Regions from separate parts of the Mesorhizobium sp. P170090 genome, predicted to be linked through region 1. Evidence: predicted binding sites of a transcription regulator. Region 1 holds the regulator's gene; each other region holds the start of a gene.
What was found. Region 1 encodes HrcA, which represses chaperone genes, less so after heat shock. Its sites were predicted from a motif close to GTTAGCACTCNCNNNNNGNGAGTGCTAAC; they were not measured.
Positions count from the first base shown of each region.

Region 1 (3,269 bases):
GGCCATTCTTGCCGTCGGGGCCGAAGGCCAGCACGTCGGCACGGCCATCCTCGGAACCCCAGGTGGCGCCGAGTGGCTGTGATTTTGCCCAGGCGTCAAGGCCGCCCTTCGGTGCCTTCTGCATGCCCTCCGCGACGTTCGATCCGGAGCCGACCGAGAGATACAGCGTCTTCCCGTCCGGCGAGAAGGCGATATCGCGGGTCCAGTGGCCGCCGGTAGGGATGTCGGAGACAATCGTCTCCGGTTCGCCGGAGGCTTTAAGGTCGCCGTCGCGATAGGCGTAGCGGACCACGCTGTCGTTGTTGGCGACGTAGACCCATTGCGGCTTGTCGCCAGGCGGGTAGAAGGCGATGCCATAGGGCTGGTTGAGATTGTCGGCAAAAATGCCCTCTTCGGCCGGCTTCGCGCTACCCTTGGCCAGCCGATAGACGCGGATCTGGTTGGCGTCACTGTCGGCGACGAACAGGTCGCCGTTCGGCGCCACGCGCACGACCCGCGGATTGGAAATGCCGGAAGCAACCAGTTCGGCCGAAAACCCAGGCAGCAGGACGGGCTTCGCGCCCTCGGGCCGATCGCCAAGGCCGGCGCTGTTGGAGGCGGATTCGGTGATGTTGGGTCTTTTCAGATCATCCGGCCTAATCAGCCGGCGCACACCTGGCTTGTCGGCCTTCCAGTCGCCGAAAGCGTCCTTGCCGGTCAGCAGCAGTTGATCAGCCTGCTGGGCGAAGGCGCTGGTGGCCAGAAGCAGGGCAAGGCCTGCGAAGCCGGCAATCCGGATCATGCTGTTCTCCTCGAACTCGCGCCGGTCGGCGCGTCACGACAAGGGAGATATTGTGCGGCCGCCGCAAAAGAGAAGCGTGCGCGCGCAGATTCGACGAGAGAACCGCTCAACTTTCCTCTTCGACGTCCAGATCGTCGTCGAGACGCTTTTCCAATGCGACGAGATCTTCCGGCAGCGGCAAGCCCATGGCGCGCATTTCGCGCAGTTTTTCGCGCAGCTGCTCCTGGATTTCGTGCTCGTCCTCCGGCTGGTTGACCATTTCTTCGAGCAGCATGCTGATCTGGGCCTTGAACGATTCAAGCGCCATTCTGCGCCCTCCTTTACGGTGATCCCGGCTTCGGAATTATCTTAACATCCGGGTAATCAATTGCGCAGTGTAGTCGACCATAGGCACGATGCGGGCATAATTCAGCCTGGTCGGGCCGATGACGCCGAGCGCGCCGACGACGCGGGCGTCCTTGTCGCGGTAAGGCGCCACGACCAGCGACGAGCCGGAGAGCGAGAACAGCTTGTTTTCCGAGCCGATGAAGATCCGCACGCCGGGGCCGTCCTCGGCGAGGTCAAGCAGCTGGATCAGCCCGTCCTGCGTCTCCAGATCCTCGAACAGGTGGCGCAGCAATTCGATATCGGCCTGGGCGGTGACGTTTTCGAGCAAATTGGCGCGGCCGCGCACGATAAGGCGCGCCGGCAGGCCGCTGTCGGCGCCGGCCCACACCGCCAGGCCTTTCTCGACCAGATCCTGCGACAGCGTGTCCAGCGCTGCCCTGGTCTCGTCCTTGATGCGGGCGATCTCGATGCGCGCCTCGGCGAGCGTGCGGCCCCTGATATGGGCGTTGAGGAAGTTGGAGGCCTCGTGCAGCTGCGAGACGGTGATGCCGGCCGGCAGGTCGACGACGCGGTTCTCGACATCGCCATTCTGCGACACCATCACCGCCAGCGCCTTGGTCGGCTCGAGTTGGATGAACTCGATGTGCTTCAGCGCCACCTCGTTCTTGGTGGCGAGCACCAGGCCGGCGCCGCGCGACATGCCCGACAGCATCTGGCTGGCCTCGGTCAGCATGTGTTCCAGCGTCGCGCCCGAGCCGGAGGCGCGCACCTGCGCCTCGATGACCCGGCGTTCCTCGTCGGAGAGATCGCCAAGCTCCATGAAGGCATCGACGAAGAAGCGCAGGCCGGTCTGGGTCGGCAGGCGCCCGGCCGAGATGTGCGGGGCATAGATCAGGCCGAGATGTTCGAGGTCGCTCATCACATTGCGGATGGTGGCCGGCGACAGCGACGACGGCAGGATGCGCGACAGGCTGCGCGATCCCACAGGCTCACCGTCCTTCAGATAGGATTCGACGATGCGCCTAAAAATGTCGCGCGAACGCATGTCGAGCGATTGCAGCGCGGGCGCCAGCAGACTGGGTTCGGTGACTGCCTTGGTCATTCGAGCCAAAAACCTCCGGCCCAAGGATATAGACTTCCCTCGCCCCCGCGCAACCCGGCGTCTGTATGGGGGCCTTTTCCTTTGCGCCATGGGCTGCATGCGTCTACAAGCCGCCGACGAAACCATAAAAGAACAGAAAGAGGCCTCGATGCGCCCTTCCAAACGCCAAGCCGACGAAATGCGCGCCATCTCCTTCGAGCGCGGCGTCTCCAAACACGCCGAAGGCTCGTGCCTGGTGAAATTCGGCGACACTCATGTGTTGTGCACGGCGAGCCTGGAGGAAAAGGTGCCGGGCTGGATGCGCAATTCCGGCAAGGGCTGGGTGACGGCGGAATACGGCATGCTGCCGCGTTCGACCGGCGAGCGCATGCGCCGTGAAGCTTCGGCCGGCAAGCAAGGCGGCCGCACGCTGGAAATCCAGCGGCTGATCGGCCGCTCCTTGCGCGCCGTTGTCGACCTGCAGGCGCTGGGCGAACAGCAGATCACCGTCGACTGCGACGTCATCCAGGCCGATGGCGGCACCCGCACGGCGTCGATCACCGGCGGCTGGGTGGCGCTCTACGATTGCCTGCGCTGGATGGAAGCGCGGCAGATGGCCAGTGTTGCCAAGGTGCTGAAGGACCATGTCGCGGCAATTTCCTGCGGCATCCATGACGGCCAGCCGGTCATCGACCTCGACTACATCGAGGATTCATCTGCCGGCACCGACGCCAATTTCGTCATGACCGGCAAGGGCGGCATCGTCGAGATCCAGGGCACCGCCGAGGGCGAGCCTTTCTCGGAAGGGCAGTTCGCGGAGCTGATGGGCCTTGCCAAGAAGGGCATTCAGCGGCTGGTGAGCTTGCAGCAGATGGCTGTGGCTTGATTGAATTTAACGTGATGACGTCGGCGATCCTTCACACCCCCCTCTGGCCTGCCGGCCATCTCCCCCGCAAGGGGGGAGATCAGAGGTCGCTACCGTTTTCGCCAACCATCAACGTTGAGACGCCGCCAGCGGAACTGCCAATCTCCCCCCTTGCGGGGGGGATGCCCGGCAGGGCAGAGGGGGGTGCCTGATGC
Region 1 is NZ_JBYNWH010000001.1:832,013-835,281, reverse strand. Features, by position in the region: gene AC3EML_RS04155 (PQQ-dependent sugar dehydrogenase) at 1-781, opposite strand, end outside; gene AC3EML_RS04150 (hypothetical protein) at 888-1,088, opposite strand; gene hrcA (heat-inducible transcriptional repressor HrcA) at 1,125-2,210, opposite strand; gene rph (ribonuclease PH) at 2,359-3,075, shown strand; gene AC3EML_RS04135 (VOC family protein) at 3,266-3,269, shown strand, end outside.

Region 2 (3,269 bases), 2.6 Mb from region 1:
GCATGTTGAGGCCGACATTCTCGAGCTTGATGCCGAGGTCTTCCGAGATGACCTGGCCACCGGTGAGGATGGCGATGTCTTCCAACATGGCCTTGCGGCGATCACCGAAGCCCGGCGCCTTGACGGCGGCGATCTTCAGGCCGCCGCGCAGCTTGTTGACGACCAGCGTGGCCAGAGCCTCGCCTTCGACGTCTTCCGAGATGATAAGAAGCGGCTTGGAGGTCTGCACGACGGCTTCGAGAACCGGCAGCATGGCCTGGAGGTTGGACAGCTTCTTCTCGTGCAGGAGGATGTAGACGTCCTCGAGCTCGGCAACCATCTTGTCGGCGTTGGTGACGAAGTAGGGCGAGAGATAGCCGCGGTCGAACTGCATGCCTTCGACGACTTCCAGCTCGGTCTCGGCGGTCTTGGCTTCTTCAACCGTGATGACGCCTTCATTGCCGACCTTCTGCATCGCTTCGGCGATCATGGCGCCGACCGACTCGTCGCCATTGGCCGAGATCGTGCCGACCTGGGCAACTTCCTCGGAGGTCTTGATCTTCTTGGCAGCTTTGCCGAGAGCCGCGACGACTTCGGTGACGGCCAGATCGATGCCGCGCTTCAGATCCATCGGGTTCATGCCGGCGGCAACGGCCTTGTGGCCTTCCTGGACGATCGACTGCGCCAGAACGGTCGCGGTCGTGGTGCCGTCGCCGGCAATGTCGTTGGTCTTCGAAGCAACTTCGCGGACCATCTGCGCGCCCATGTTTTCGAACTTGTCTTCAAGCTCGATTTCCTTGGCGACGGTGACGCCGTCCTTGGTGATGCGCGGTGCGCCGAACGACTTGTCGATGACGACATTGCGGCCCTTGGGGCCGAGCGTGACCTTCACTGCGTCGGCGAGGATGTTGACGCCGCGCAGCATGCGCTCGCGGGCGTCGCGGGAGAATTTTACGTCTTTAGCAGCCATTTTTTAGCTCCTGGCAGGGGGCTTGCGATCAAGCCCGAAATTAGTTGACGGTGAGGCCGATGATCAGCCGATGATGCCCATAATGTCGGATTCCTTCATGATCAGAAGGTCTTCGCCATTGAGCTTGACTTCGGTGCCCGACCACTTGCCGAACAGGATGCGGTCGCCGGCCTTGACGTCCAGCGGGACCAGCTTGCCGGCTTCGTCGCGAGCGCCGGAGCCGACGGCGATGATCTCGCCTTCCTGCGGCTTTTCCTTTGCCGTATCCGGGATGATGATCCCGCCGGCGGTCTTGGATTCGGATTCGACCCGGCGTACGACCACGCGGTCATGAAGCGGGCGGAACTTCGACTTTGCCATTTTTTCTTCCTCGAATGAGAACGGTGAGAGCTGTTCCTCGATCCGGCGGTGCCGGATGTGCGTTAGCACTCACCTGGGGAGAGTGCTAACGTGCGCTGAAATAAGCGCGTGGCTTTCGAGAGTCAAGGCGAACGGTGAGCACAATTGTGCCAATTGGAGCCGTGCCGCGATCCGACGGCAGACCCTACCGGCGCCGCGGCGATATAAGCACCAGAAGCGGACAGCGTTCAGCCAGCCCATAGGTCCCTGTCGGCGCGAGGCGGACACTGTCAAAAAACCGGCTCGCCTCTTCGACCAGCGTCGCCGCCGGGGCGAAACTGTAGACAGTCTGCGAATTCGCATAGACATCGATGGTGCCGATGACCGGCATCTCCCATCCGGTCGTCGCGGCAAGGGCCTCCCGGTCGGCAAACAGCGCATCGAAGGCGTCGAGGATCGCCCGCACCGGAATGGCGCGGTCGGGATCGCCGCCGGCACAAGCCATGGCAATGCGCCATTTGAGTTCGTGGAAGGTCGCGACACCACCGGACAGCGTCAGCGCCCGGACCTCCTGCAGATCGTCCGGCACCTGAGGGCTTGCATAGGCGCGCAATGCAGCCCGCCCATCGGACTTCAGCACACGCGCGATCTCGGCAAGCAGCGCCTGCCGTGCAACCGAGGAGTCCAGCGCCGACAGACAGCCGTCGCCGATCACCGCCCCGGCGCTTTCGTCGCCCAGCGGCAACTCCAGCCAGTTGCCGATCACCGCCTTGCGTGAGGCGGTATCGCCCGGCCAGATGCCCGATATCATGGCAGTGGACTCGTCGATCGCGAGCATGGTCCTTCCGAGGCCGGCAAGCTCCGGCGTGACCCCGAGCAGCACCACATCGACTGATTGCAGGCTAAGTTCGCGCTCATAGGCGGCGACAGCTTCCGGGGGCGGACACAGCGGCGACCCGAGAAGCCGCCAATGACGGCGAATTGCGTCCCAATGCTCAGTCATGCGGAACGGTTTGGGGAAAGGCTGGACATATTTCCTTCCAGGCTGTTGGTTGCCTTGCGAGTTACCTCATGCAGGAAAGGCCATGGCCCGCATTGCCGTCATAACGCATGAATTTGACCGCTTCCAGAGCCGGCGGGGCCTCCTGCTGCGCCAGGACAGCCCCTACATGCTGTTCGACGTCCTGGCGGAGCTGAAACGGCGCGGTCACTCCGTGCAGATCATGCGTGGACCCTCGGCAAGTCATAACGCCGATATTGCCGTCCTGCATGTCGACGCGACAGTGACGCCATCGGACTATGTCGACTACGCGCGCGGATTTCCGATTTGTCTCAATCTTGGTGCGACCGACATTTCCAAGCGCCGCATCAGCGGTGCGATCCTCGAGGAGGGTGCCAACTGGAGCGGCCAGGTCATCGTCAAGAGCAACCTCAATCATTGGGGGACGCCCGAGGAGCAGCTCAACCGAAAATCCGTTCGCGCCGGCAAGGCAGTGCCTTTCCCGGGCGCGCAGACCTTCGACCGTTATCAGGTGCATGCCTCGCTGGCCGATGTGGCGCCGGAGATTTTCAGGCGTGCCGACCTGATCGTGGAAAAATTCATTCCCGAAATCGAGCCCGACGGGTTTGCGGCGCGGTTCTGGATATTCTGCGGCGATCGGGAGCGCTGCATCCGCTATGTCTCGCCACAGCGCCTGGTCAAGGGCGACGACACCATCCGCCGGGAGCCGGTTGCGGTTCCCGACGAATTGCGCGCCCTGCGTCGGAAGCTGGGCTTCGACTATGGCAAATTCGACTTTGTCGTGCATGAGGGCAGGGCCGTGCTGCTCGATGCCAACAAGACCCCGGGTCGCGCCAGAAACCTGTCGAAGATCGTCGCCGCCGGCGCCGCCAACCTGGCCGACGGCTTCGAAAACCTCATCCACCAGACCGGACGGGGTCGAATCGGGCGCTAGAGAAACAGTCCCAACTGCGTATGGAT
Region 2 is NZ_JBYNWH010000001.1:3,405,815-3,409,083, forward strand. Features, by position in the region: gene groL (chaperonin GroEL) at 1-949, opposite strand, end outside; gene groES (co-chaperone GroES) at 1,013-1,309, opposite strand; gene AC3EML_RS16370 (class I SAM-dependent methyltransferase) at 1,494-2,291, opposite strand; gene AC3EML_RS16375 (hypothetical protein) at 2,374-3,243, shown strand; gene AC3EML_RS16380 (TetR/AcrR family transcriptional regulator) at 3,240-3,269, opposite strand, start outside.
Region 2: the regulator HrcA is predicted to act here: its motif matches at 1,371-1,399, upstream of groES (co-chaperone GroES).

Region 3 (3,269 bases), 2.1 Mb from region 1:
CAGCTTGTTGACGACCAGCGTCGCCAGTGCTTCGCCTTCGACGTCTTCCGAGATGATCAGCAGCGGCCTGCCGCTCTGCACCACCGCCTCGAGGATCGGCAGCATCGCCTGCAGATTGCCGAGCTTCTTCTCGTGGATGAGCACGTAAGGCTCTTCCAGCTCGACGCGCATCTTGTCGGCATTGGTGACGAAATAGGGGCTGAGATAGCCGCGGTCGAACTGCATGCCTTCGACGACGTCGAGTTCGGTGTCGGCGGTCTTGGCCTCCTCGACGGTGATGACGCCGTCATTGCCGACCTTGTCCATCGCCTTGGCGATCATGGCGCCGACGCTGGCATCGCCATTGGCGGCGATGGTGCCGACCTGCGCGATCTCGGCCGACGACTTGACCTTCTTGGCCTTCGCCTTGATGTCCTTGACCACGGCGGCGACAGCCTGGTCGATGCCACGCTTGAGGTCCATCGGGTTCATGCCGGCGGCAACCAGCTTGGCGCCTTCGCGCAGGATCGATGCGGCCAGCACCGTGGCGGTGGTGGTGCCGTCACCGGCGAGGTCGTTGGTCTTCGAAGCCACTTCGCGCACCATCTGCGCGCCCATGTTCTCGAACTTGTCGGCAAGCTCGATTTCCTTGGCCACCGTCACACCGTCCTTGGTGATGCGCGGCGCGCCATAGGCCTTGTCGATGATGACGTTGCGGCCCTTGGGGCCGAGCGTGACCTTCACCGCATTGGTGAGGATCTCGACGCCGCGCAGCATGCGGTCGCGCGCGTCGGTGGCGAATTTGATTTCCTTGGCAGACATTTTTTTCAATCCCGTTGGTGTGGTGAAGCAAGCGGCTCGCCGGAGCCTGGCAAAGCCAGGCCGGTCAGGCGGCCTTCTTGGCTTTGACGCTTTTCTCGGTGACGACCGTCCCGCTCTTGCCGATAGCGGCCGTCTCGCTCTTGTCGATGACGCCCATAATGTCGGCTTCCTTCATGATCAGCAGGTCCTCGCCGTCGATCTTGACCTCGGTGCCCGACCATTTGCCGAACAGGATGAAGTCGCCGGCCTTGACGTCGAGCGGGACAAGCGCGCCGTTTTCGTCGCGTGCGCCCGGCCCAACGGCGATGACTTCGCCTTCCTGCGGCTTTTCCTTGGCATTGTCGGGAATGATGATGCCGCCCTTGGATTTGACATCGCCTTCGGCGCGCCGGATGACGACGCGGTCGTGGAGTGGCCGAAACTTCATGAGAACTTCTTTCTGGGGCCGGCATAGGCGACCGCGCCGTTCTTATAGGCGTGTTGGCACTCGATAGATAGGAGTGCCAAAAATTATTCGTGGCCAAAATTAAATATTAAAAAGTATTATGATGTCTGCAGGGTTCGAAACGTCGCGAGGCGCCTAGATATTTCGAAAAATTGAATTTCGAGGCCAAAGCGACTATTTATATCGTAAGTTCGATTTCACAATTTCAGGCACGAGGAGAGATTTAGGCGATGGCCGAAGGCAATCAGAGCATCATGGAAAAAGCTGAAGCCCGCTTCATGGACAAGCAGAAGAAGACGGCCGAGCGCAACAAGGCAACCTCCGACTACATGTCCGAAGCGAGGGCCAGGGAGATCAAGACGGCAAGGCTCAGGGAATTGCGCCTGGCCAAGGAAGAGGCCGACCGCGTCGCGGAAGCCTTGAACCCCACACCGAAGAAGAAGCGGGCGACAGTGGCGACAGTCAAGAAAGCCGCCGCCGCGCCGAAGGGGGGCACGTCATGAGCCTGACATTCCCCAATCCAAGTCGCTTCTATGACGAGGCCGGCAAGCGCATCCGCTTTGTCGGCCATGACGGCATGTTCCAGATTTCCTTCTCCGTCGCAGCCGATGCCCTCTCGAAGGTGCCATCAGGGACGGCGACCGCGGAAGCCACCTATCTGGCGGCCTTCGACACCGCGTCCAGCTCCATCCATGACATTGCCAGCAAGGCCTACGCCCGCACCCGCAAGAGCATTTATGTTCTCACAGCCGCGGATTTCGGCTAGCGCGCGTTCGTCTTGCATCAGGGCGGCTGAGATCAGCGTGCGTCAGGACTTGCGGTCGGCTTTTGCCCGCCGCTTGACGTCCCGGCTGTTCAGGCGGTCGGCCATCGCTTCCGCATCCCGCAAATTCATGGCCACCATTACCTGTTGCTTAAGCTCGACAGGCTGGCCGGTGAAGATGTCGAAGATAGTCCAGCTCTCGGGCTCGTCCATGCGCAACGCGTAGCGGTTTGCCATATCGGCATCAGGCCCTTGACATGCAAAATGCCGCCGCCATGATCAGGATTGTCCAGGCCACCACCGACAGCTTCAAGGCCAGGCCGCCATGCATTGAAAGTATCTCGCGCATGCGCAGGGCCACGGTGCTCTTCGACAGGGCGGGTGCTGCCGCAATCGCGACCGGGGGCTTGACGCCGAGCTTTCCAAAAGCCGGCAGCAGCGGTGGCGTTCGCATGAAATGACCTCGAATTGCCGGAGAAAACAGGGCTCCTCATAACACCCTTCTTGAAACTCCCCGCATGCCAAATAGAACCCGGTCCGTGAAAGGGCCATGCCGCCCGATTCGCCGCCTTCCATCAGGCGGATCGTCATCTGGCGAAATCCGTGCAACGCGGTTAGGTTGCGCGCGAAACTGAGGTTGTTCAAAGCGTGACAGGCGAACGGAGACGACGATGACGGCGCCCGGCGATTTGCTGCAAGCCTTGTTCATGAGATTGAAGAGCGATGCCTCGCTGACGGCGCTGCTCGGCGGCGCCGGGTTGCGCGAGCAGGCGGCCGACAGTGCCGCCTTCCCTTATGTGACCTATGGCAGGACCAGCGCATTCGATCTGGACACCGGCGCCGACAATGATGACGACCAGCTCATCACGCTGCATGTCTGGTCGAAGGCGCAAGGCGAGGCCGAGACGCGTCTGATCATGGACAGCATCCGGGCGCGCCTTGACGGCGCCGCTTTCGCCACCGGCTCGCGCGACCAGACCCGCCTGTCCCTGGAGTTCGCCGAGGCCCGCTACGACGAGGACCTGGCGCTCTACCACGGGGTGCTGCGGATACGCGCTCTCACCGAGCAAAGTGATTGAAGCAACCTAGATTTGCGCCTGAATCTCGGCCTTGTCGATGACTGACCACACCTCGCGGATGCGACCCTCTCCGAATTCGTAGAAAACATTCTCAGCGAACGACACGCGCTTGCCGTTCACCGGCAGGCCGAACAGCACGCCCTTGGGATGACAGTCGAAATGCAGGCGCGCCGCCACGCGC
Region 3 is NZ_JBYNWH010000001.1:2,899,603-2,902,871, forward strand. Features, by position in the region: gene groL (chaperonin GroEL) at 1-801, opposite strand, end outside; gene AC3EML_RS13665 (co-chaperone GroES) at 866-1,228, opposite strand; gene AC3EML_RS13670 (hypothetical protein) at 1,477-1,749, shown strand; gene AC3EML_RS13675 (DUF1488 family protein) at 1,746-2,012, shown strand; gene AC3EML_RS13680 (hypothetical protein) at 2,055-2,246, opposite strand; gene AC3EML_RS13685 (hypothetical protein) at 2,254-2,463, opposite strand; gene AC3EML_RS13690 (DUF3168 domain-containing protein) at 2,681-3,088, shown strand; gene AC3EML_RS13695 (ester cyclase) at 3,095-3,269, opposite strand, start outside.
Region 3: the regulator HrcA is predicted to act here: its motif matches at 1,281-1,309, upstream of AC3EML_RS13665 (co-chaperone GroES).